Regions from separate parts of the Colwellia sp. BRX8-7 genome, predicted to be linked through region 3. Evidence: predicted binding sites of a transcription regulator. Region 3 holds the regulator's gene; each other region holds the start of a gene.
The links. Region 3 encodes LexA, which represses DNA repair genes until DNA is damaged. Its sites were predicted from a motif close to TACTGTATNNNNATACAGTA; they were not measured.
Positions count from the first base shown of each region.

Region 1 (2,212 bases), on a different contig from region 3:
TCAACAATAGGGTAACGAGATGCTATGGCAACAACAGGACGTTTATAAATAAAATCATCTATCACTTGTGGTTCATCAACCACGGCAAAATAACAATAGCCCTGCTCTGCAACTAATTGCTCTAGAGACTCAGGACTAAAGACTTCTTGGAAGCCAATAATATCAGGTTGATATTCACGTAAATATTCAGCAATCCAATGTTGCTTTTTACGCCACTGCTCAGCACTATAAATTCGTTCAAATTCATAGAAAGCATTGGGCGGCTCAAGATAATTAAACAAATTAAAAGTAGCTATTTTAAGCTGTAAATTTGATACAGCTATAGAAGGCAGTATGGGATCTATTTCTTCTGGGGCTTTTTTATCTGGATAGTCGATAATGTTAACTCTAATAAACGTTGAACTGTGAGTATACCTGAGATAAAAAATTAAAAACCAACAAGATAAATTACCATTTAGTTAACAGCTTACTTACGTCACTTTTTGCTGTCTTTGATAACTTCTGTATTAATGCAAAAGGTACAAACTCGTGGTTAATTTTTTCTTCAATATCATCAAGCATCAACAACCACAATTTTGCCGTCATCTCAGCATCAAATAACGCCCGATGAAAAGCCCCATCTGATGGAATATTTTTATAACGAATAAGCGTACCTAATTTATGATTAGGTGCGTCTATATTGATTCTGCGAGAGACAAGTAACGAACAAATAAATTGCCCAAAGTATTTTCGATTAATGTTATTAAGCTCAGCGTCCAAGAATTTTTGATCAAAGGAAGCATTATGGGCAAGTAAATTATCGTCACCCAGAAAATCGGCAAATTGTGCCATCACTTCACCACAAGAGCCGACCTTAGCAAGCATCTGATTAGATATTCCGGTGTATTGCTCAATAAAACCACTGATCCTAAAACCAGGATTCATTAATGATTGAAATTTATCGGTAACCTTACCGTCTACAATTCTAACCGCACCTATCTCTATCGCTCTATCACCTTGATTGGGTGATAGTCCTGTGGTTTCAAAATCAAGTACCACTAACGAATTGGCATTTTCATGCATCTAAGTTAACCCTATAAATTTATGCAGCGCTGATTTTAACGGCTATATTTCAAAATGAAAGTAATCATTACTCGTAAGCAATGTTAAATTATTCTGTTCAATAATCAACTTAGAAACTATACTGTATAAAAACACAGGTGAGATTTAAGTAATGAAAGTTATTCCTATTTACATTGAAGCAGGTATTTCAGGGTTTGAATCACCCGCAGCCGAATATAAAGAACTGGGGTTATCATTAGATAAACTTCTTATTAGGCATCCTAATGCCACATTTATTGGCCAAGCATCTGGTGAGTCCATGCAGGGTGTGGGCATTTTTGATGGTGATTTACTTATCGTTGATCGCTCACTCACCGCCAGAAATGGTGATGTCATCGTGGCAAATTACAATGGCTGCTTTGTCTGTAAGTTGATTGATAAAAAGCAAGCTCGGCTGTTATCAGCGTCTAAAGATTTTGCGCCAGTTAGCATCAAGCCCGAAGACGACTTTCAATTAGAAGGTATTGTTACTCGCTCTATTCGACTCCATCATCAAGCTCCTGAATTAACCGCATGTATGCATTAGTTGATGCAGTATCTTTTTATGCCAGCGCAGAAAAAGTCTTCGACCCGAGCATAAGAAACAAGCCCGTTGTTGTTTTAACGAATAACGACGGCTGCATTTGTGCTGTTTGTCCTATTGCTCGACGGCTGGGTATTCCAAAATTCACCCCCTATTTTCAGATAAAGGACTTACTACATAAGCATGGTGTAGTGGTACGCTCTTCCAACTACGAGCTATATGCTGACTTAAGTGAAAGAATGATGAATGTTATTGCTAGGTATTGTGATGACCAATATATTTACTCAATTGATGAGTCATTTTTACATTTTAAAAACTATAGTGGCGTTATTAAAGATTGGCACCAATACGGCCATGAAATAAGACGTGCTATTTGGAAAGAAACCCGGTTACCGGTGGGAGTTGGCTTTGGCACAACATCAACCTTAGCTAAAGCAGCAAATCATGCAGCTAAAAAACTTGACGGTTACCAGGGTGTTGCCATTATTGATAACGCGCAAAGTGCCAAAGAAATATTAGAAAAAATGGCGGTAAATGAGGTTTGGGGTATTGGTAATAAAATATCTCAGCGACTAAAACAGCAAAATA
Region 1 covers NZ_JACGVP010000009.1:154,092-156,303, forward strand. Annotated here, with positions in the region: gene H4J57_RS10795 (endonuclease/exonuclease/phosphatase family protein) at 1-281, opposite strand, end outside; gene H4J57_RS10800 (PolC-type DNA polymerase III) at 448-1,062, opposite strand; gene H4J57_RS10805 (LexA family transcriptional regulator) at 1,214-1,627, shown strand; gene H4J57_RS10810 (Y-family DNA polymerase) at 1,615-2,212, shown strand, end outside.
Region 1: H4J57_RS10805 (LexA family transcriptional regulator) is a predicted target of LexA. The motif match lies at 1,182-1,201, and genes of this name have one in related genera.

Region 2 (2,212 bases), on a different contig from region 3:
AATCTGAAATTCTGCTTGTTTAAAAGGAGGCGCTATTTTGTTTTTAACCACTTTTACGCGAGTTTCGTTACCAATAATTTCGTCGCCTGCTTTTACAGCACCGATACGTCGAATATCTAAACGAACAGAAGCATAAAACTTAAGTGCATTACCACCAGTTGTGGTTTCAGGGCTACCAAACATTACACCAATTTTCATACGAATTTGGTTAATGAAAATAATCATGGTATTTGATTTTTTCAAGTTACCTGTCAACTTACGCATTGCTTGTGAAAGCATACGGGCTTGTAATCCCATATGAGAGTCACCCATATCGCCTTCAATTTCTGCTTTTGGTGTAAGGGCAGCAACAGAATCGACAACAATAACGTCTATAGCACCTGAACGCGTTAGCATGTCACAAATTTCCAATGCTTGCTCACCGGTATCAGGCTGAGAAACAAGTAATTCGTTGATGTTAACACCTAACTTTTCAGCATAAATAGGGTCAAGTGCATGCTCAGCATCAACAAAGGCACAAACTTTACCGTTACGCTGAGCTTCAGCAATAACTTCAAGCGTTAACGTTGTTTTACCACTTGATTCAGGACCATAAATTTCAACAACACGCCCAAGTGGCAAACCACCCGCACCGAGTGCAACATCAAGCGCCAATGAACCTGTAGAAATGGTTTCAACATCCATGGTGTTATTATCACCAAGCTTCATAATTGAGCCTTTACCAAATTGTCTTTCAATTTGACTTAATGCTGCTGCTAATGCTTTTTCTTTATCATCTTTCATGTTTGTTCCGCCGATGTTGCTAAGATTTCGTTTTGATGAAGCAAGTATACTGTATGACCGTACAGTATCAAGCTTTTTTACAACTATTTTAATTGTATTATCAAAAACAAAACAAGGTGACTTTTAAGTTACTGATAAAATTGAGAATAAACAGCAACAGTAACTTTTAGCCATTACCCGACAAAAAGTTACTATTTATATTATTGCTGTAAAATAATTGCATAAACATTATCGTATTCAGTAAAAACTTTAGTTAAATAAATAGAGTCTAAATTTGCCAGTTATGACATAATTGCCACCTTACTCTTTAATTGAACTTATGAGTTACCGCATAGAAATGACGACAGCAAACTTAGACTTATCCTCACACACCCCTATGATGCGCCAGTACTTAACCATTAAAGCTGAGTTCCCTCATATTTTAATTTTTTATCGCATGGGTGACTTTTACGAGTTATTTTTTGATGATGCGAAAAAAGCATCTGATTTGCTCGATATTTCATTAACCGCTCGCGGCAAGACAGGTGGCAATGCAATACCTATGGCGGGCGTTCCCTATCATGCGGTGGAAAATTATCTAGCAAAATTAGTACAACTGGGTGAATCTGTTGCCATTTGTGAACAAATTGGTGACCCAGCAACCAGCAAAGGCCCTGTTGAACGTAAAGTTGTTAGAGTTATTACCCCAGGTACGGTGAGTGATGAAGCATTATTACTTGATAAACATGACAACCTAATTGTTGCGGTAAGTGAAGGCAATAATAAGTCATCGCAACGCTTTGGGCTGTCTTATCTTGATATGACCAGTGGTCGCTTTGTACTGACTGAGCCAAATACCATTGAACAGTTACAAGCTGAACTACAGCGTTTATCTCCTGCTGAATTACTCTACAGTGAATCGTTCTCAGTGCCAGAGTTACTAAAAGGCTATCAAGGATTAAGAAGAAGACCTGAATGGGAGTTTGATTTAGACACAGCTACTAATTTACTAAATACACAATTTGGCACTAAAGAACTTTCTGGCTTTGGTGTTGGTGATAAATCATTAGGCTTAATGGCCGCTGGTTGTTTATTTCAATATGTAAAAGAATGTCAACGCAGTGCGCTTCCTCACATTCGAGCCATTATTTGTGAGTCTTCTGCTTCTGGTGTCATTTTAGATGCGGCAACTCGTCGTAATTTAGAACTCACGCAAAACTTACAAGGTGGATTTGAAAATACCCTAGCATCGGTATTAGACAAGTCAGCGACACCAATGGGTTCTAGATTACTAAAACGTTGGTTACATTTTCCTTTACGTGATTTAAACATATTAACTGCACGTCAAAATGCAATTAGTGAACTATTGTCACAAGATTTAACGACTGAATTATTTAGCCAACTTAAATCTTTTGGTGATATTGAACGTATTGTTTCTCGCATTGCCTTA
Region 2 covers NZ_JACGVP010000001.1:35,938-38,149, forward strand. Annotated here, with positions in the region: gene recA (recombinase RecA) at 1-783, opposite strand, end outside; gene mutS (DNA mismatch repair protein MutS) at 1,121-2,212, shown strand, end outside.
Region 2: recA (recombinase RecA) is a predicted target of LexA. The motif match lies at 831-850, and genes of this name have one in related genera.

Region 3 (2,212 bases):
ACTTAAAGAACAATTTAGTAAAAAAATTACTGATGCAGAAACTCGTTTAAAAAATATGATTGAACAAGAAAGCTTAGATACTTCGGTTGAACGTGGCTATAAAATTCAAGCTTCTTTTGAAGAGCCAGCAGATTCTTTAGCTAATGGTGAATGTGTAATTTTACTGCATGGGCTTGCACGTTCGGCTAACTCCATGAAAGCTATTGAAAAACGATTGTTAGCAGAAGGATATTTTGTGATAAATATCAACTACCCTTCTAGAGATTATTCGATAGAAGAGTTGGCTGAAAAAGTTATTTCTAAAGCGCTATTAATTTGTGAAAATCGCCAAGTTAACTTTGTTACCCATTCAATGGGCGGTATATTAGTTCGCCAATATTTAAGTATGCATAAAATACCTAATTTACATAAAGTCGTGATGCTAGGTCCACCAAACAAAGGCAGTGAAGTTGTTGATAAACTAAAAAATACACCTGGTTTTAGTTTCATCAATGGTGATGCGGGTATGCAATTAGGTACCGGCGAATTCAGTGTCCCTAGTAACCTTGGCAATGCTAATTTTGATTTGGGTGTTATTGCCGGTAATCAAAGTATTAATTGGATATTATCAACACTTATTCCTGATAAAGATGATGGTAAAGTTTCGGTTGCTAGTACCAAACTTGATGGTATGAATGATCACATTGAAATGGAAACGACCCATCCATTTATGATGAAAAACGAAAAAGTTATCGAACAAGTTATCCATTATTTAAAATCAGGGAGTTTTCAAAAATAATTTGGCTAGAAAACTTGCCTTTACTAACGACCTGTATATACTCACAGTAACAACTGTGTAAATTTACAGGCTCCCTATGCTAAATGAAATCAGCGAATTACGCCCTCTAACGAACCGACAACAACAAGTTTTTGATCTGATCAAAGATAAAATAAGCGATACGGGCATGCCACCAACGCGTGCTGAAATAGCCAAGTTTTTTGGCTTTAAATCAGCAAATGCAGCAGAGGAACATTTAAAAGCTTTGGCTAAAAAAGGCTATATAGAAATGTTGCCAGGTACTTCTCGCGGCATTCGTTTGACTGAGAAGTTAATGGAAGAAGCCGGTTTACCTTTAATCGGCAGAGTGGCTGCAGGTGAACCTATTTTAGCTGCAGAGCATGTTGAAGATCATTACAAAGTTGATGGTAATTTGTTCCACCCAGCTGCTGATTACTTATTGAGAGTTAATGGCGAAAGCATGAAAAATATCGGCATACTTGATGGTGACTTGTTAGCGGTTCATCAAACGACCGATGTACAGAATGGCCAAGTAATTGTTGCTCGTGTCGAAGAAAATGTTACGGTTAAACGTTATAAACGAGAAGGTAACATCGTTTACTTACATGCTGAAAATGATGACTTCTCTCCTATAAAAGTCGATTTGTCTGATCAAGAGTTTAATATTGAAGGGTTGGCAGTTGGCGTTATTCGCTCGGCAGACTGGATGTAATTAAGTTAACCTATCCAATAAACTTGGTGGTAACTAAATCAATTTATCTAACAAATATAGTATTAATTACGTCAAACTGCTCCGCAAACTTTAGTGTATAAAATAGGCTAAAGTTTGCTTTTCTAACCTTTCGTATTCTTTTCATGCAAACCTTTCTCTTTACTAAGAATAATTTTCATTCTAAAGCCCCTTCAAACAACTTTATCTTTCTCTGATTAAAAAACAACCAAGATCGATTTTTGCAATACGCGTATTTATACTCAGCTGTTTATTTTTAATACTACGGCTACAGCCCTTTGTTATTAGGCCTTTGCTTGTATTAGAGTTGATACTCTATTGTTTTTATTGGTTTTTATTTTAAAATAGCTCGATTTTTAAATTGACCCAGATCAACTTTTAAGTAATTCTAGTTTGGAATGTGTACAAATATAAATATAAGGCGATGTTGTCGACGCTAACTGGTTGATAACAAAATCGCTAAGAAAATAATAAAAATCCGTACTAAAGGATGTGTTTTGTCCTAGGTATCAAGTTTTAAACTTTTATAGGGTGAAGGAGATGTCGTGTGAAAAGACGTAACCTAGGTTGGCTGTTGTTGGGGAGTGTTCTTTCCAGTTCAGCTTGGGCAGATATGCAATTAAATCTGACCAAGGGTGTAACAGAAGTAAGTAGAGATGTTTACGATCTACATATGCTCGCAATGTATATATGTGTAGCAATTG
Region 3 covers NZ_JACGVP010000004.1:121,037-123,248, forward strand. Annotated here, with positions in the region: gene H4J57_RS05370 (alpha/beta fold hydrolase) at 1-778, shown strand, start outside; gene lexA (transcriptional repressor LexA) at 855-1,490, shown strand; gene coxB (cytochrome c oxidase subunit II) at 2,056-2,212, shown strand, end outside.